DNA from 4 places in the Oceanobacillus luteolus genome. Region 4 is predicted to be linked to each of the others. Evidence: riboswitches for the same ligand, from Rfam matches in the RefSeq annotation. Region 4 holds a riboswitch; each other region holds the start of a gene.

Region 1 (5,030 bases), on a different contig from region 4:
ATCCACTTTATCCAGAATGCTTCTGGTGGGGTATTGGCTCCAAATGACAGCTGGTTGTTGGTTCGCGGAATCCGGACATTAGGAATTCGTATGGAAGAAATCGAAAGCAATACCCAGAAGATTGTTGAATATCTAGTGGATCATCCGAAGGTCGGCAAGGTGTATTACCCAGGATTACCAGAGCACCCGAATCGTGATATCCATGCTAAACAATCTGGCGGGTTTGGGGGAATGGTTTCCTTCACCGTGGAGAGTGAAGAAAAGGCATTAGACGTATTAAATAAAGTTCGCTACTTCTCTCTAGCTGAGAGCCTAGGAGCCGTTGAAAGCCTCATTTCCTTACCGGCAAAAATGACACACGCTTCGATTCCAAGAGAACGAAGACTTGAATTGGGAATAGAGGATGGCTTGATTCGAATTTCAGTAGGTTTAGAAGATGTAGAAGATCTTATTGAGGATTTGGATCAGGCTTTACAGTAAATAAATGAAAATTGACAGCTGCCTTCGTCGCTTGGATGGAGGCAGCTTTTTGGTCTGTGAAAATGAAAGAATATTGAGATTTATGATATAATAAGTTGGACAGCTTTAATAAAGAGGGGGGTGAAAAATGAGAGTTATTAAACGCTGTAAAAAATCTAGAGAATTAGTGCTCTTTGAATTGCTGAAAGATAGAAAAGAATTAACAACACGGGAAAATCATTTTTATGATAATCTAAAAAAAGGTTATGAAGGTGAAATGCAATTCTCCAAACTTATCGAACAATCAGAGGGGAATGGCCTCGTTTTATATGATTTGCTTTTTGAGTCAAAACAGACGACTTTTCAAATTGATAGTTTAATTGTGACAGCGTCTAAAATCTATTTGTTTGAAGTGAAGAACTATAATGGAGAGTATTATTTTGAAGGTGAAAAGTTTTATAAGAAACCACGTTTTGAAGTCGTTAACCCCGCATCAGTTAAGCAGAACTGAATCTCTTCTTCGGCAACTGCTCCGGAGTATTGGCTCCAACAAGTCAATTTCTTCTTTTCTCGTATTTATCCATCCTAGTTTTATCCTATATCAAGCACCAATTGATAAACCGATCATATTCCCCAATCAAATAAAAAAGTATCTTGATTCAATTGGCAATGAAAACCAAAGGTTAAGTGAAAATGACGGAAGACTTGTCAAAAGATTAATTAGCTTAAGTAATGACAATTCACGCTACCAACAACTCCCTAATTTTGAATATCAAGATTTGAATAAGGGAATTACCTGTGCAAACTGTAGAAGACTGTTTGTCCACATTGTTAAACGAAAGTGCATTTGTGATGCTTGCGGTCATCAAGAAAATGTTACAGGTGCGGTTTTAAGAGCTGTAGATGAATTTAAGATTTTATTTCCCGATAAGAGAATAACCACAGTTCAGATACATGATTGGTGCCAAATTGTAGGTTTTCGGACAATACGTAGAATTTTATCACAACATTACAAAGCTGTCGGAACTGGAAGATGGACCTATTATATAGACTCTAATAAGGCATAGCTTTTCTGATGCTATTTTTTCTAAGGACATGAATGAGTTTGGGGTCACTCTCTTCATGTCCTTATTTCGATTCTAAAGACATGAATGAGTTTGGGGTCATTCTCTTCGTGCACTTATTCCGGTTCTAAGAACATGAATGAGTGGCAGGGATAATCTTTTCATGTCCTTATCCCGATTCTAAGAACATGAATGAGTGGCAGGGGTAATCTCTTCATGTCCTTATCCCGGTTCTAAGAACATGAATGAGTGGCAGGGATAATCTCTTCATGTCCTTATTCCGATTCTAAGGACATGAATGAGTGGTGGAGACAATTCCTTCATGCTCTTAAACCGATTCTAAGGACATGAAAGAATAGTAGAGACAATCTCTTCGTGCACTTAACTCGATTCTAAGGACATGAATGAGTAGTAGAGACAATCACTACATGCACTTAACCCGACTCTAGTTATATTCTTTTATAAAAAAATACACATACCAGACATACTATTACGTTCTTAATATTACTCTATGGTCATTTCCTTGACACTCTCCAACCAATCTGGCATCCTATTAATTGAATACAATAAAATAATACAATAATTACTACTAGGGGTGCCCTATAATGGGGGCTGAGAGGAAAGCCGGTATGCTTTCCAACTCTTTTGAACCTGATCTGGGTGATGCCAGCGGAGGGAAGTAGTCTGGAATGTGTTTGCCTTATACTAGACTTTCGATTGTCAGGTTCATTAATTTGGACCTGGCATTTTTTATTTGAAAAGTAAAGACAAAAAGGATGGAGGCAGAATCATGACGAATATTTCATGTGCATTAACAATAGCGGGGTCAGACCCAAGTGGCGGGGCAGGGATACAGGCGGATTTGAAAACATTTCAGGAGTTGCAAACCTATGGTATGTCGGTGATCACGTCACTTACCGCTCAAAATACAACTGGTGTTCAGGGAGTGCATCATGCACCGATTGACTTCATCAATCAGCAAATTGAATCTATCACAAATGATATCCCAGTACATGCTTTTAAAACTGGCATGTTGGCAAGTGTTGAGGTCATGGAGACGGTCGCAAAACATGCAGCAAAGATTGATGCACCTTTTGTAATGGATCCAGTAATGGTCGCAACGAGTGGCGATCCGCTGATTGCTGAGGAGGCGCAAGACTATTTGAAAGCCCACTTACTGCCGTTAACAACTGTAGTGACACCAAATGTTCCAGAGGCAGAGACAATCACCGGGCTCACGATTCGTAATCTTAACGATATGGAAAATGCGGCTCGAATGATTGTGAAAAAGTTTGGTGCAAAATCTGCTCTCGTTAAGGGAGGTCATATTATTGATAAAGAGAAAGCTGTCGACGTGTTTTATGACGGGGAAAGCTTCCATCGCTTTACGAGTAAACGAATTTACACGAAAAACACGCACGGAACAGGATGTACGCTATCGGCAGCTATTACAGCTTATTTAGCAAAAGATTATCCAATTTTACAGGCGATTGAATATGCAAAAACATACATAACACAGGCAATCGAACATTCCTTGGATATTGGAGAGGGAAGCGGTCCAACGAACCACTGGGCACCAAGGATAAAAAAGGAGATGGAAATATCATGAACGAAAAAATCATTCAAAAAGTGCGAGAAAATATACCGTTAATTCATCATTTAACGAATGCCCCGACAATGAATTTTGTTGCGAATGGTACCCTTGCTTTTGGAGCAAGTCCAGTGATGGCTAAATCAATCGATGAAGCTGCGGATATGGCCAAGAATGCCGATGCGGTTTATATAAATATCGGTACAGTAGCCGCAGAAGATATTCCAGCAATGATAGCTGCCGGGAAAGCAGGAAATGAAAAAGGTATTCCAGTCCTTGTTGATCCGGTTGGGAATGCCGCAACTCCTTTCCGTTCCCAAGCTGTAGACAGGATACTGGCTGAAGTGAAACCGACTGTCATCAAGGGTAATGCTGGTGAAATCGCCCATCTTGCGGGAATGGACTGGAAAGTGAAAGGTGTTGATTCAGTCGGGGATGGAAATATTGAGGATGCAGCAAAACTTGTTGCTGAGAAATATGATACAGCTGTAGTCGTGTCTGGTAAAACCGATGTCATTTGTGTCGGTGAACGTATTTTTACCAATGATACCGGTCATCATTATCTAACACTTGTAACAGGAGGCGGATGTTTGCTTGGTTCGATTATGTGTAGTTGTTTATCTACGGATGACTCCATTGAGGAGCAGTTACTGACGGCTGTTGAGTTTTATGGCTTGGCCGCAGAATATGCAGTTGCCCAGGACCATGTAAAAGGACCGGGAACATTTATGGCTACATTTCTTGATGCACTTTCTATGGATGCAGCAATACTAAAAGGAGAAAAACAACATGAATCCATTAACAGCTAAACTAAGAAAATACTTTGTGATGGGAAGCCAAGATTGTATCCGTGATCCAGAAGAGACATTACTAGAGGCAATCCAAGCTGGTATCACCACATTCCAATATCGGGAAAAGGGGCCAAATTCACTCAGTGGCGAAGCGGAAGTCGAGTTGGGAAGAAAACTGAGAAAAATATGTAAAGATCATGGAGTTCTTTTCATTATAAATGATAAGGTCGATTTAGCGGAAACCTTGGATGCTGATGGAATTCACGTTGGCCAAGGAGACGCACCTGTGGAAAAAGTAAGAGAGCAATTTCCAGATAAAATTATTGGACTCTCTGTCACCAGCGTCGATGAAGTGAAGAAAAGTCGAATCGACTTGGTCGATTATGTGGGGGCAGGCCCAATTTACGCCACACAAACGAAGCCTGGAAAGAAGCCTGCTGGACTTGCTTGGTTGCAAGACATCCGGAAATTGCATCCTGAATTACCAATCGTAGCGATCGGTGGTATAAAGCCGGAGAATGCTGATACGGTATTGGATGCAGGCGCTGATGGTTTGGCTGTTGTTACTGCCATATCTCATTCTGATCAGATTAAAGAAGCTGTACACAACCTATAAAACTAAAAAGCAAAACGAATGGCCACTCGTTTTGCTTTTTAGTTCTTGAAATAGAATATAGTAGTATGAAATAATGACATAATACTATATTCGAGGTGAAACTAGTGACTATACTATACAGCGGCCACTTGAAAACTAAACATAAAGATTTTGTTGTAAAGCGTTTGTCTACAAAATATATCTCTGACATCTTATTACTTCAAGATACTGTGATGGAGCAGTTGGAGGATAAAGCAAGTTTAGAAAAACTATCACAAGATGAATTCCGTAACATCCTTGAAGGAAACGGTTTGATGATTGGTGCATTTGTGGAAAACAAGCTTTTTGCGATCCGTGCACTATTAATTCCGCCAATTGATGATCATCATTTAGGTAGATTTGCAGGATTAACACAAGAGGAATTACCAAAAGTGATTTATCAGGAAGTTTCTCTCGTCCATCCTGAGTATCGCGGAAACAGGATGCAGCAGCAATTAGCTCACCTCATCATGAATGAACTGGAAAATTCT
Region 2 (5,030 bases), on a different contig from region 4:
AAGTGGATGAAATGATGGACAGGGCTAAGTTAGCTGGAGCCGTTATTCAAAAAGAGCCTGTAAAAAATGACTGGGGCGGCTACGGAGGATACTTTACGGACCCGGATGGTTATTACTGGGAAGTCGCATACGGGGCAGATTGGGAATTTGATGAATCGAATATGTTGGTCATTGATGATCAATAGTAGGTTATTGGAGCGTGGAAATGATTCAGTATGGACATCACCCCTCTATACCAAACTCTATTGTTTAGAAATCCGCTTTTAAAGGAAATATAACGATAAGCTTCAAGATTCTACAATAATAGAGGTGAAATCATGTCGCGTTTAATTCGAAGACTCATTAAATACGGACCAATTATTTATCCGATTATTAAAAAGCTGATGAATAAAAGGAAACAAAAAAGAAATATTCCCGCGGACTATAATAAAAGCCGGTACTAACCGGCTTTTTTCTATTTTAAAAAAACATATCAATGATGGTGATGATGTCCAGCTGGCTCAGCTTGCACGCTACATAAAATGGAATTGTCATGGAGATGCGCAGATGATTCCAATTGAATCGTCATATGATGGATATTTTGATGTTCCAATTCATGTTCGAGCTGTCGGAGCATTCTTTCACTTTCTTCAATCGTCATTTGGTCGTCGACAACCGCATGACAGGATAAGGCATTTAATCCGCTCGTAATCGACCAAACATGTAAATCATGTACGCCTCGTATCCCTTCCGTATGTTTAATGATTTGAATGACTTCTTCCATCTTCACATTTTTTGGGGTTCCCTCCATCAGTACATGAAGTCCGGACTTTGTCACCTGATAACCACTGCGCAGAACAAGAGCTGCGACAATAACACTGGCCAAAGGGTCCGCCCATCCCCAACCGAAAAAAATGATAAGAAGCGCGGCAACAATAGCACCAATTGACCCAAGCATGTCACTGATTACATGCAAGTAAGCCCCACGCATATTCAAATTATCTTCTACATCAGCCCCTCGCATCATGATCCATGCAACGAGGATATTCACGAGCAGTCCAATAGCCGCAATGACCAACATTCCTGTTGAAGCTACTGCCGGCGGATTTAGAAAACGTCCAATCGCTTCATAAAATATAAAACCAGCGATAATGATGAGAGTCACACCATTGAGAACTGCAGCCAGAATTTCAAAACGTCGATAACCGAATGTCTTACTATAGTCTGCAGCCTTTTCCCCAAACTTAAAAGCAAGTAACGCGATTCCAAGTGAGATGGCGTCACTTAACATATGTCCTGCATCCGCCAACAAAGCTAGACTGTTCGTAAGGAAACCACCGATCGCCTCAACGATCATATAAACGGTAATGATGAGAAAGCTTATGAATAACACCTTTTTATTTGCAGTATGCGAATGATCATGTCCATGATCGTGTCCCATGTTATGCACCCCTAATTAGTGATGAGAAGCATGCTCAATTGCCTGCTTCAGTAAATTCATGACGTGTTCATCATCTTCCGAGTAATACAACGTTCTGCCTTCTCTTCTATACTTCACCAATCTTAAGTTTTTTAAGAACCGTAATTGATGAGATACACTTGATTGACTTAAGTCCAGAGTCTCCGCGATATCATTGACAGAATGTTCTCCGGTACATAATAAATTCAAAATACGTATTCTAGTCGGATCCCCCAACGCTTTGAATGTTTGGGAAACGACAAACAACGTCTCTGCGTCCAAGTGCTGCTCTTCTTCACGAAAAACCTCTAGTTTTTGCTCTTCCGTCATTTTTATTGCACCTCTAAGATTTATTATATGAGCATATGTTCATATGTTGACTATAAAACAAAAAACAATCCGAGTCAAATAAGTATATTGATTTGACTTTACCCGTAAAACGATATAGATGAACATGCTTTAGTATATTCTAGCTGCATATAAATGTTATGATGATTCTGCACAGGGAGGGATGGATATTGAAGATAATCAAGGTGCTTTTAGCAATTTCAGTTATTGCATTAGCTCTCGTTAGTCAGTTCAATGAAAGTATGAACGTATCATGGATTTTATTGTTTTTACTCGGGGCTTTGCTACTTGCGATGGGAGCGGAACAGCTGCAAAAAAAACAAAGGTCCATTGGATATATATTGATTTTGACTGCTTTTTTCAACTTTGCAGTCTCTTTGAAAATTGCTTTATAAATGAAAGTAATAGGAGGAAGTGCCATTCTAGGCACTTCCTCATAAGCAGTACTTTTATCCAACTGTCGATTGTATCTTATCTGTCGGCCACATCTCGATATTCTCAGCCATTTCCCAAAACATATACTCAAATTTACTCGTTTTCACCACAATATCTTCAAGTGCTTGTAGCTCTCTTTCTAACTTTCCAGTTGCATATTCATTGATAAGGTTTTTACAGTTCTCAGCGATTTCAGTAAAGTCTTCGGATGAATACATTCTTACCCAATTTCCGTAAAATTCATGGTCTGCAGCTCCTGGCCACTTCACCAGTTCCTTACCAATGTAGTTATAGCTCCATGCACAGGCTAGCACTGCCGCGATGGCATTCTCCACGCCTCCAAGTTGGGAAACATTCAGCATGTAACTCGTGTATGCTGTCATAGTTGATGATGGTTCTGTCGCTTCCAGTTCCTCATTTGTAATTCCGAACTTTGCTGCGTACTCCCTGTGCAGCTCCATTTCCATAGTTAACGTGCCATGCAGTAAATTCGCAAACATCGTCATCGTCTCTAGGTCAGGCGCTTTAGCACTTCCAATCGCAAAGACTCGGGAATACTCGATCAAGTATACGTAATCCTGCTTCATATAATGTTTAAATTTTTCTTTATTAAGTGTCCCATCCCCAATCCCCTTCACAAACGGATGATCCAAATACGCCTCCCAAATCGGTTGTACCTTTCTCCATAGTCTGTCTGTAAACTGTTCACTCATGCTTCTCTTCCTCCCTTTTTTGGTATAGAATTCCTTCGCACCACAAAGAGATTGGCAAATGCTATACGATTTTTACATCGCCCGTTCAAGCAAAAAGCCGCCTTCTTCTGCATAAGAAAAAGACGGCCTATGTATACGAATTTACGCTCATAAGTCATACGTACACCGCTTTCTTTCGCTAGCATAAACTAGATCAAGTTCAAAGGGTTGAGACAGTATTCCAACTGACTCTCTCAGCAATTTTGCACCCCTAGTGGTGAGAAATATTCTATTAACTATACTATTGCATATTCGAGAGCAGTTATCAAGGGAAGACCTTGATGAAGGCACGCCAGCTATTCTGTGATATGATTCTTTCTTATCATCTCTAACATCAATTCCCTCGGATTAAATGCATGACTTTCTATTCCATCCTGAGAATCGTTTTCTTTCAAGATATTGATTTCATGATTGAGATGCTCCATTTTTCGATCCAGTTCTGCTACAGTGTCAGCGGCTTCTTTTAATTGTTCTGTCAAATGCCCAGGTATTTGTTTATCATATTTATAATATATTTTGTGTTCGAGGCTCGCCCAAAAGTCCATAGCTATCGTGCGAATTTGCATTTCGACATAAACTTTTTCAACCCGGTCCGACATAAAGACGGGAATTTTCAAGACAAGATGTAAGCTGCGATACCCATTTGGCTTCGGATGCTTAATATAATCCTTTACTTCAATTACTTCAACATCCGACTGTGATTGGATCATTTCACTAATACGGTAAATATCTGATTCAAATGAGCAGGTGATACGAATTCCAGCTATATCCCTAATATTTTCCTTAATAACCCCTAAAGATAACGGTAATCCTTTCCTATGAGCTTTGTTCATTATGCTTTCCGCAGATTTCACACGTGTACTCACATGTTCAATTGGATTATAATCATGGATCAATCGGAACTCTTCTTTTAAAATGTTCACCTTCGTACTTATCTCTTCTAATGCAAATTTATATGCCATGCCGAATCTTGTAACTTTTTTTCTTAAATCATCGACGGCTTCTATACTTAAAGGTTCTACTATATCCATTATTTTTTATTCCCTTCGTTCAAGGTTCTAACTCCATTATAATGGATATCCTAGCATTTCTCATTTCAGGGAGCAGAGTACAGCTTTCTAATTCTTACCAAATGCACTCTCCTCTCACTTACTTCTAAAATTTCAAATTCCAAGTCTTCATAAGTGAACTCTTCTCCTTCTTCGGGCAAATGGCTATAACGATTCAAAACAAATCCTGCCACGTTGTCGGCCTCTTCAGGAAGATTAATTTTAAAAACGTTGTTTAGGCGGTGCAGGGAAAGTCTAGCATCACAAATAATTTCTCTATCCGTCTGGCTGTGGATGAGTGCGTCGTCTTCATCCATCTCATCTTCAATATCTTCACCAATCATCGTTTCAATCAGATCCTCGTGGGTGATGAGCCCTTCTGTTCCTCCGTATTCATCCAATACAATTGCAATATGCTTTTTCTTCTCAGTCATTTGTTTAAATACATCTTCTATCAGATTAAATTCATAAACAAACAAGGGATCCATATCAGAGAAATCCTTAATCAATTTATCCCGATTTTTTGCCCACCTTAAAATAAACTTAGAATGAAAGACACCCACAATATTGTCAATATCATCGTCATAAATTGGATATCGTGTATGGTGGTTTGATAGTAAAAATTCTTCCGCTTCTTCAAAGGATATATTTGCCGGAACAGCTTTAATTTCCACCCGATGCGTTTTTAATACATCGGACACGTTTAACGTCTGGAAATCCAATACCGATTTCAAGCGAGACATTTCATCATTCCTAAAAGTTCCTTCTGTATGTGCAATATCAACCATCGCCCGCATCTCCGCTTTAGAGATTGTAACTTCTTGTACCTGATTTCTCCCCAACAATCTAATGGTAGTTTTCGTCAGTAAATTTAATAACCAAATAAACGGCTTTAAAATCATTAGAATAAGCATGGTCGGATAATAAACGATGTAAGCAATCTTTTCAGGAAAAGCTGCTGCGACCGACTTGGGCATTACTTCCGCAAAAATAATAATTAAAACCGTC
Region 3 (5,030 bases), on a different contig from region 4:
GATATATCGCTCCGGTTTCTACACTTGTGAAGTGGTTTCCGGATCGCAGGGGACTTGCTACTGGACTAGCTATTATGGGATTTGGATTTGCCGCAATGATTTCCGGTCCCCTTGCAGCAGCCTTAATTGAAGCGATTAATATTCCTTCTACCTTTTTCATATTAGGGGCGATTTACTTTACTGTCATGAACCTTTCCTCCCTCTATTTAGCTCCTCCACCTAAGGGATGGTTGCCAAAAGGATTTAAGGAAAATGAAGCTTCTAAGCAAAAGATTAAACCGGATCTATCACAATTGACAGCAAATGAAGCCGTTAAAACACGTCGATTTTGGTTTCTTTGGTTCATGCTGTTCATCAATATTACGTGTGGCATTGCCATTCTTGCCGTCGCCTCACCAATGGCACAGGAAATCACAGGGATGACTGCGATTGCCGCAGCTACGATGGTTGGCATCATGGGTGTGTTTAATGGAGCTGGCAGGTTGGGCTGGGCATCGTTAAGTGATTATATCGGACGGCCAAATGTATACACCGTATTTTTCGTCATCCAAGTTGCCGCATTCTTTATGTTGCCTTTCGCAACGAATCCGATCGTTTTCCAAGTTTTATTGTTTGCTATTCTTTCCTGTTATGGAGGAGGATTCGCTTCGATTCCCGCGTACATTGGAGATTTGTTTGGAACGAAGCAACTGGGCGCTATCCACGGATACATCCTCACCGCCTGGGCAATGGCTGGTCTGGCAGGCCCACTCATCTTATCGCTGATTTATGATTCAACGAAAAGTTATAATCTGACCATGGTCATCTTTAGCTTATTGTTCGTCATTGCTTTAGCACTTTCACTATGGATACGATTGGATATCAAAAGAATTCGGAACGCAAACAAAACAATGCCATTACCTACGGAACAGAGAAGTATATAAAAATATAATCCCTGCCGGTTAAACTTAAGACCGCTCGCTCCAGAGCAGGGTTTTTACAATCATCATAGCGTAATACAAACCACATTCCTATCCACAGACTCCAGATACTTTTACGATTTACATCAACAAGCATATCCCCTTTACATTCTTTTCCAGCCATGGTATGGTACATGTAGAAAACTCAATATGCGTTAGCACTAGGGGAGCCAAAAAGCGGCTGAGAAGAACAAGTGAGTTCTGACCCTTTGCACCCGATCTGGATAATACCAGCGTGGGGAAGTGCGGTCGAAATGTTTTACTGAAACGATGTTTTTTAGAGCAATCTATTAAACTTTGAGTGATACATACATGTAGACTGCATTCCCCCACAGGGAACGCAGTTTTTTTATTGTCAAAAATACTTTCGGGGAGGAATTTTCAATGACAAATCAAAACCAAGCATGTACAAAGAGCGATATCGCAGGAGCAAGCTTTTCCATCCATCCAATGAGTGATTCTTTCATCTCCATCATTAAAGATGCTTTAGAAAAGACAGATACATCAAAGGTCTATGTGAAAACCGACGATGTGACGACGACAGTTAGAGGAAAGCTTGTCCATATTTTCGACGTGACGAAGGCAATCTTTCTCCATGCAGCAAGTACAGGTGAACATGTGGCATTCCAAGCAACCTACTCACTCGGCTGCCCAGGAGATTCACAAGGAGAAGCATATATGGAAACCGATGATGCCCCATTAAATACAGAGTCTATAAAAGATATCGAACAATATGTGGCAGCGAAGTTTTCCCTTTACCCACTTGGGGGCGGGAATTATATGGATGTTATTTATGACCAAATTGAAGCAATGAAGGAATATGTGAACGTCTCTCCCGCCCATTATTCCACTCGATTAGATGGTGATGCCAGTGATATTTTCCGTGGATTGGAGCAAGTGTTCACTGCCACAGTTGAACGCGGATCGAGTCACACCGTGATGACTGTCTCCATCTCAGCGAACAGTCCGTCCCACAAAGGAAACGGTGCAGATGAATAACTGGCGTTTTAAAGAAATCGTGGTGATGGCAGCACTTGCTGTCGTCTTTGGAGTCGTCTATCTTGCCTTTTTACCACTTGGTAGTTTGCTAGTTGGCTTTATGGGACCTATCGGGTATGACTTTATTTTCGGCATTTGGTTCATCGTTTCGATTATTGCAGCCTACATCTTGCAAAAGCCAGGTGCAGCATTTTTATCAGAAACCATTGCCGCTATGATTGAAGTACTTCTTGGCAATGCGGTCGGGCCGATGCTCATTGTTACAGGAATGGTGCAAGGGATTGGAGCCGAAGCTGTTTTTGCCGCTACACGCTGGAAAAATTACTCGACCTGGGTATTGATAGCAGCCGGAATGGGCTCATCCGTAACAAGCTTTATATACGGTTACTTTATGAGTGGATATGCTGCACTTGCCACCGAATACGTCATCGCCATGTTTGTCGTTCGCTTAATCAGTGGAGCACTCATTGCCGGTCTCCTAGGAAAAGCACTCAGTGAAGGGCTTGCAAGGACAGGCGCTCTATCCAGCTTTGCCTTAGGTAAACAACAGAGGAAAGATGCTGCATGAAGCCATTACTGCAGGTCGAGAATCTATCGTTACGCTACGAGATGGAAAAACAGAATGTCCTCTCTTCACTCAACTTCAAGCTGAATCGGGGGGAAAGCGTGCTGCTCTTAGGGCCAAGCGGAAGCGGAAAAAGCACCCTAACCTCCTGCTTGAATGGCCTTTTCCCAAGAGAGCTGGACGGAGAAATGAGTGGAAATGTATTTGTACATGGCGTCGAAAACAGGGAAACGAAACCTGGTGAAAGAAGCCAAGCAGTCAGCGTCGTCTTCCAAGATCCAGAAACACAGTTTTGTATGATGACCGTGGAAGATGAAGTGGCATTCGGTTTGGAAAACATCGGAATAGCCCATCAGGAGATGGAAGAAAAAATTGATTCTGCACTAGCACTCGTGAATATGCTGCCTTATAAAAAAACAGACATAGCCACCCTTTCCGGCGGGCAAAAGCAAAAACTGGCACTTGCTTGTATCCTTGCACTGAAGCCGGAGCTTATCATACTCGACGAACCGACAGCAAATCTGGACCCGATTGCAACTAGGGATTTCATCTCCACCCTTAAAGATTTGAAAAACAATCTGAACTTCGGATTAATCGTCATTGAACATAAGCTCGATGGGTGGACAGAGATTACGGAGCGCGTAATTTTACTTAATCAGCATGGTGAGATTTTTCACGACGGATCGATACGTGAGGTCATTAAGGAAAAAGGGCAGCAATTAAAAGAGGAAGGGATTTGGATTCCAAGGGTAACAGAGCACATATTACGTGAACATCCTTATCTACAGGAGCCTCCTTTAACGGTGGAGGAGTATCGAAGAAATCCTGTTTTGTTGGCAGATAGAGAAATCGATCAGCCTATTAAAACTGAAAGCAATACTGTTCCCCTGCTGGAAGCGAAAGATATCTCATGGACGGTCAACAAGCATGAAATTCTCCATAATATTTCACTTACTTTCCATCAAGGTGAGTTTGTTGCAATCGTAGGAGCCAATGGAAGTGGAAAAACCTCGCTCTCCAGAATGCTTGCGGGACTAAGGCAACCAACCACTGGAAATCTATTGGTTCATGGAAAACCAATCAAACAATGGAAGGAATCCATGCTGCGACAAGAAATTGGCTATGTTTTTCAAAATCCGGAGCACCAATTCATTACAAACACGGTTTATGATGAAGTCGCCTTCAGTCTTCAGTGGAAAGATATGCGACCGAGCCAAGTTCAAGAAAAAGTGGAAGAAATTCTTGATACTTGCGGGCTGCTGAAGTTGAAACATGCACATCCATTTACACTTAGCCAAGGGCAAAAGCGCAGACTGAGCGTTGCCACGATGCTTATTGACAATCAGTCCCTGCTCCTGCTCGATGAGCCGACCTTTGGTCAAGATGCTCACTCTAATCAAGAGCTTATGAAACTATTACACAAAAAGCATCAGACCGGTGCGACACTTATCATGATCACACATGATATGGATCTGATCCATGACTATGCGACTCGAGTCATTATCATGAAGGACGGTAGAGTCGTTGAGGACTGTTCACCAAGCGAATTATGGAAGAGTGATCCAGAAAAATTGGAAGCTTGGCAGCTTACCCTACCAGTCGCCGTCCAATTAAAAAATATATATGAAGAGGAAGTAAACGATGTTCTTACAACGACTTAATCCAAGCTATAAGGCAGTGACGATCATCGTGTTCATTATATTTCTTGCAACGATTTTCGAACCGGTTACACCACTCTTATTCTTAATTTGGACTTTTGTTGTCACATTCCTTTTTGGTGGTGTGAGTTTGAAAAAGTATCTTCTTTATTTTACGCCGTTTATCATCTTTGCGCTTGGCATGCTTTGGACATCAATTGCCTTTGCGGATACACCAAATAATCCGAGCGATACGATTAGCTTATTCGGCACGAGTTTACCAAAGGAATCCGTACTTACAGCGCTCGCACTCTCACTGCGTGTACTGAATGTTGCCGCCCTATCGCTTATGTTTGTGTTCACCACGAACATCGTCCACTTTATCCTTAGCATGATGCAGCAATTAAAGCTGCCACCAAGGATTGCTTACGGCGTTCTTGCTGGCTACCGGTTCTTACCGATGCTGAAGGATGAGTTAATGATCATCCACGATGCCCATCGTATCCGTGGCGTAAATCAAGCAAAGACAATGCGGGAGAAATGGCAAAATTACAAGCGTTACCTGATTCCCCTCCTTGCCAGCGCGATACGCAAAGCGGAGCGAACTGCCATGGCAATGGAATCGAAAGGATTCACTGGGGATAAAAGTCGAAGTTTCTATCGACAATTCTCTATACAAAAGCAGGACTTCATATTTTCGATTATCATGTTGATTGGATTTACGATATCTTATTTGATTTCCTATCAGCTTGGTTAAGTAAATAACGGCATTATCACGCTGCTTTCACTGATTCGTGCCCAATGGAAATAAGAAATGAAATACTGTACAATGGATATAGACAAAGAGAGAAGTGCATCAACACTTCTCTC
Region 4 (5,030 bases):
TGGCTTCTGACTGTTGGACCAATCCTTGCAGGGATAGGGAACAGTTTAGGCAGTTAATTTATTATTGTAGTAAAGAATCATGTGGTGTAGACGTGGAGTCGTCTTGACATGATTTCTAACTATTATTATAGTATATTCTTAATTATTTGTATAGACTTATTATTATACGTTTGTGTTCTTATGCAATTCGATCGATTTCCTTCTTTAGATGTGCATCGGCACTTTCTTTACCGTATTTTCTCATTGAATAGTTATAAAATATTGTTCCAATTAAAAACCAGACTCCGATTATAATCCATTCTGGCACCCCTAAAGCGGAAGGCATCCCCGGTAAATAGAGAGTGGCAATAGCAAATGCTGAAATGGTCGCAATCCAACCAAGCAGTGTGCCGCCTCGAAGTTTAAATGGACGCTCCATATCGGGTGCTTTTTTACGCAAGATGACAAAGGAAAGTGCCACCATAGACCAACCAATCACGAGTCCGATGCCTCCTGCATCCACGAACCAAACAAGAGCTGGACGTCCAAGTAATGGAGCAAATGTTGATAAAATGGCGATCAATAGGATAGCGTTATGTGGTGTCCGATACTTCGGATGCAGTTTCCCTAGAAATTTCGGCAACATACCTGCTTTAGCCATGGCGTAGATTGCTCTGCTTCCACCAACATAAAAACCTAACCAACTTGTCAAAATACCTCCAATTCCACCCAATACAAGAATGTTTGCCATCAGTTGACTACCGCCAAAGGCTTTCCCCATCGCATCTGCAGTCGCTAAATTTGTTGTAGCTAATTCAGAAGGTGTCATGACACGTGATACACCAAATATGATAGCTACATACCATATCACTGCCAAAACAACAGAGAAAATTAATAACTGTCCAATACGTTTTTTAGGTAAATTGATTTCTTCGGCTGCTTGAGGGATAACGTCAAAACCGACAAACATGAAGGGGGTCATGACAACGACGGTCAAAAGTCCGGCAAACCCTTTTTCAAAGAATGGTTGCATGTTTTCTGTTGTACCAGAAATACCACTCCCTGTTATTAATAAAATTCCTGCAATAATAATCAATAATGTTAAAACCATGTTGATAAAAGAAGTAAGCTTAATCCCGCGATAGTTTACCCAAGCAATTAGAATGGAGCCAATTATTCCTGTACTTGCCCAAGTAATCGTTACATCCCATCCCTGAATCGTATACAAATATCCTTGGCTGAAGTTTGGAATTAAATATTCAAACACTGTTGGTAAGGCCACAGCTTCGAATGCAACTACCGATATATAGCCAAAAACAATTGCCCACGTTGTGATAAAAGACATGACTCTGCCCATTGCTTTATAGGTATAGACGAGTTCACCGCCAACAAGCGGCATGGCCGAAGCCAATTCTGCATAGGTGAGGCCAACAAATACAACCATTATTCCACCAATAACAAATGCTAGGATCGCCCCCAATGATCCAGCCTGATTAATCCAAATCCCGGTCGTTACAACCCATCCCCAACCGATCATTGCACCAAAAGCGAGCGCTAGGACATCTTTGTTACCTAGCAGTTTAAGTAATTGTTGATCCGAATTCATTACACGTCCCCCTTACTGGAATCCATGGTGAAATGCTTCACCAAAATCGCAGGTTATTTTAAAGTTGCTGACAGTCCGTTTCTAACTTCTTTGATGGCATCGTGCAGTTTTTCGGTCATTGTTTCAATTTGCTTCTTGTTAATGATTAAAGGAGGGGAGAAGCAAATGATATCTGTATCTTCATACGTTACAGCACGGCAAATGACTCCTCTTTGATGCAATGCTTCAATTACTTTTGGTGCTACTTGTAAATCTCTGGAAAATCTTTTGTTTAAAGCAGGGTCTTCCACAAGCTCCACTGCTCCGAGTAGGCCGATAGCACGAACATCACCAACAATGTCCAAGTCTTCTTTCAGCTTGTTAAAACCTTCGAGCATTACTTCTCCCATTGCTCTCGAATTCTCCACCAGCTCTTCCTCTTCTAAAATTTCAATGTTTTTCAGTCCAACAGCAGCTGCAGTCGGGTGACCACTATACGTGTATCCATGGAATAATGTTCCGGAAGACTTATCCTTCAGTACATCATGGATTTGATCAGATACAATCACTCCTCCAAGTTGGATGTAGCCACTTGAAACACCTTTTGCAAAAGAAATCACGTCAGGCGTGACACCATAGTTTTCAATACCAAACCATTTTCCAGTTCGTCCAAATCCAGTGATGACTTCATCGGCAATAAATAATATTCCATAGTCATCACAGAGATTGCGCACTTCTTGAAAATAGTCCTTCGGCGGGATAAGTACTCCACCAGCTCCTTGAATTGGCTCAGCGATAAAAGCTGCAACTGTTTCAGGTCCCTCACTTTCAATGACTGATCGAAGGGATTGGATCGCTTTTACTGTTCCATTTCCATATGGATTATCGGCGTGGTAAATATCAACCATCATTTTACCTGCCATGCTCCAAAATTCAGGGATACCTGTAGCACTTGTTGATGCAGCTGCCACCCCATGATAAGCACGATTAAGTCCAATGATTTTTCTCTTTTCTGGCTTGTCTTGAATTCTCCAGTAATGCCTTGCTAGTTTGATCGCAGTATCATTGGACTCTGAACCACCAGAAGTAAAAAACACAGCATTTAACCCTTTAGGAGCAATGGAACTGATTTTTTCAGCTAATAATATAGCAGGCTCATTACTAAACGTAGAAAAAGTGGAACTGAATGCTAATTTTTTCATTTGTTCTGCAGCTGCTTCGACTAACTCTTCTCTTCCGTGGCCAACATTGACATTCCAAAGTGATGACATGGCATCAATGTAAACGTTGTCATTTTTGTCAGTTAAATAAATTCCTTCGCCTTTTTTAATAATAGCTTTCGGTCCATTAGCTTGTTGTTGCTGTATCGATGAAGTGGGATGGATAAAATGTTTCTTGTCTAGTTCAATCAGTTTTTCTAACTCCATAGTGATACCTCCTTTTAATATAAAAAACCAGTAATATAGGTGGAAGCATAGCGTTTTTCTGTGCCATACATCCACGCAATATCACTGGTTTTATCTAATGGAATGCTCTGTTTGTACAACAGAGTCAATTAGAATAAGCAGCTATTATAGTTTTATTATTTATAATTTAACGAAAATTAGTACGGATGTCAAGAGGAAATAATATCAGTTCAACTTTGTTTTTGGTTTTTAGTACCTTATGCTGAAAAATCTCCATAGTTGACATACTCACTACATTTGGTAAGCTTATCACGAATCTAATAAGCTTTAAAACTACTAGGGGTGCCTACAATGCGGGCTGAGAGGAAAGGCTATTCTTTCCGACTCTTATCGACCTGATCTGGTTAGTACCAGCGGAGGGAAGTAGTGAGGTAAATTCTCATACTTTTTTCTGCCGTCAGGTCCTATGGATCTGGCTTTTTTATTTCTTTGGTTCCCTATAAAGTGGAGGTGAAAGGATGAATAAAACACGTTTGATCACTACCATGGCAGTTTTTATTGCGATTGGCACAATCAGCGCGCAATTGATTTGGTTCCCGGCAGGAGTGGCAAGAGCGTATCCAGTGCAGCATGCCATCAATGTCATGGCGGCTGTTGCATTGGGGCCGGGCCCGGCTGTTGTCATTGCGTTTATGATCAGTTTATTACGCAATATGCTCGGACTTGGAACATTCCTGGCGTTTCCAGGTGCAATGGTTGGGGCGTTCTTGGCTGGAGTACTTTATAAAAAAACGGAGAAGAGGTCACTTGCTGCTGTAGGTGAAGGTATCGGAAGCGGCATAATTGGCGCATTGTTTGCGGTTCCGTTTGCCCATGTTTTTATGGGTTCTTCTGTTGGTGCATTTGCTTTTATCCCAGCTTTTCTAGTCAGTAGTGTATCCGGTGCTATGCTTGGGTTACTTGTTGTTACGAAACTGTATAACCGGAGTATGGCTCGAAGTAATGGAAGACTTTAATAACAGATTAGAAAAACATATTGCTGATCTAGTTATAAAGTAGGTTAAGGAAACGTCAACTTTTTAGTTGGTGTTCTTTATCCATTTCATGTAAGTGAAAGTCTTAAATAAAGACAAATAAACTTTGCATCGATATACTTCTCAAAATACAGAACATTCTACGTTTAAAATATACCTTGATATCCACCGAATTATCCCGATAAAAGATATAGGGCAAAAGACCGGGTTGTTAATTGGAAAACAATCAAACTTAAAATATATCGCAATTGAGGTGGATATCTTTGGATTTAACGACGATAATCGGATTGCTAATTGGTTTACTTGCAATTGGATTAGGGATGATATTAAAAGGTGTGAGCTTATCAGCCTTATTCAATCTGGCGGCTATCCTTGTAATTATTCTCGGAACAGTAGCATCAGTAATGATAGCTTTCCCTGCAAGCACGATTCGAAAAGTCCCGTCATTTTTTCGGATATTATTTACAGAACAGAAATTGGACAACAAAGCATTGATTCAACAATTTGGTGAGTGGGCTGATCTGACAAGGAAAGAAGGTTTGCTCGCATTGGAAAGAGAAATAGAATCCATCAATGACCCTTACATATCCAGTGGGATTCAAATGATGGTGGATGGACAGGAAACAGAGTACATAAAAGATGTTCTGATAAAGAAAATAGAAGCAATGGAAGAAAGGCATGAGGAAGGGGCAGGCGTGTTTACGCAAGCTGGTACATATGCTCCAACATTAGGGGTACTAGGTGCAGTAGTAGGACTTATTGCGGCATTAGCTGATATGTCTGATACAGATGCTTTGGGATATGCGATTTCTTCTGCATTCATTGCGACGTTGTTGGGGATTTTTACGGGGTATGTGTTATGGCATCCCTTTGCGAACAAATTACGGGAGAAGTCTAAAAAGGAAGTACAACAAAAAGAGTTGATTATAGAAGGTATCGTTTCGTTGGCTTATGGTCATTCCCGTTCCATGATGGTGGAGAAACTGAACGCTTTCCTTTCTGAGAAGGAAGCGGGCGAGTTGAAAC

The links. Region 4 has a riboswitch for thiamine pyrophosphate ahead of thiW (energy coupling factor transporter S component ThiW). Riboswitches for the same ligand answer to the same signal wherever they lie in the genome.
Region 1: linked by a shared signal. The riboswitch ahead of thiD (bifunctional hydroxymethylpyrimidine kinase/phosphomethylpyrimidine kinase) and the one ahead of thiW (energy coupling factor transporter S component ThiW) in region 4 are both predicted to bind thiamine pyrophosphate.
Region 2: linked by a shared signal. The riboswitch ahead of tenA (thiaminase II) and the one ahead of thiW (energy coupling factor transporter S component ThiW) in region 4 are both predicted to bind thiamine pyrophosphate.
Region 3: linked by a shared signal. The riboswitch ahead of ACFSBH_RS11030 (Ykof family thiamine-binding protein) and the one ahead of thiW (energy coupling factor transporter S component ThiW) in region 4 are both predicted to bind thiamine pyrophosphate.

Annotation. Positions count from the first base shown of each region.
Region 1 is NZ_JBHUDE010000116.1:1,347-6,376, reverse strand. Features, by position in the region: gene ACFSBH_RS13165 (bifunctional cystathionine gamma-lyase/homocysteine desulfhydrase) at 1-480, shown strand, start outside; gene ACFSBH_RS13160 (nuclease-related domain-containing protein) at 608-970, shown strand; gene ACFSBH_RS13155 (hypothetical protein) at 933-1,526, shown strand; TPP riboswitch at 2,105-2,218, shown strand; gene thiD (bifunctional hydroxymethylpyrimidine kinase/phosphomethylpyrimidine kinase) at 2,314-3,132, shown strand; gene thiM (hydroxyethylthiazole kinase) at 3,129-3,923, shown strand; gene thiE (thiamine phosphate synthase) at 3,904-4,521, shown strand; gene ACFSBH_RS13135 (GNAT family N-acetyltransferase) at 4,626-5,030, shown strand, end outside.
Region 2 is NZ_JBHUDE010000150.1:16,487-21,516, reverse strand. Features, by position in the region: gene ACFSBH_RS16365 (VOC family protein) at 1-185, shown strand, start outside; gene ACFSBH_RS16360 (cation diffusion facilitator family transporter) at 473-1,420, opposite strand; gene ACFSBH_RS16355 (ArsR/SmtB family transcription factor) at 1,436-1,768, opposite strand; gene ACFSBH_RS16350 (DUF3953 domain-containing protein) at 1,957-2,181, shown strand; gene tenA (thiaminase II) at 2,236-2,934, opposite strand; TPP riboswitch at 3,088-3,196, opposite strand; gene ACFSBH_RS16340 (GTP pyrophosphokinase) at 3,270-4,004, opposite strand; gene ACFSBH_RS16335 (CNNM domain-containing protein) at 4,070-5,030, opposite strand, start outside.
Region 3 is NZ_JBHUDE010000048.1:1,937-6,966, forward strand. Features, by position in the region: gene ACFSBH_RS11025 (L-lactate MFS transporter) at 1-923, shown strand, start outside; TPP riboswitch at 1,113-1,218, shown strand; gene ACFSBH_RS11030 (Ykof family thiamine-binding protein) at 1,344-1,958, shown strand; gene ACFSBH_RS11035 (ECF transporter S component) at 1,951-2,526, shown strand; gene ACFSBH_RS11040 (ABC transporter ATP-binding protein) at 2,523-4,184, shown strand; gene ACFSBH_RS11045 (energy-coupling factor transporter transmembrane component T family protein) at 4,165-4,917, shown strand.
Region 4 is NZ_JBHUDE010000162.1:9,422-14,451, reverse strand. Features, by position in the region: gene ACFSBH_RS19025 (APC family permease) at 179-1,585, opposite strand; gene ACFSBH_RS19020 (aminotransferase family protein) at 1,639-2,991, opposite strand; TPP riboswitch at 3,299-3,409, shown strand; gene thiW (energy coupling factor transporter S component ThiW) at 3,489-3,986, shown strand; gene motA (flagellar motor stator protein MotA) at 4,268-5,030, shown strand, end outside.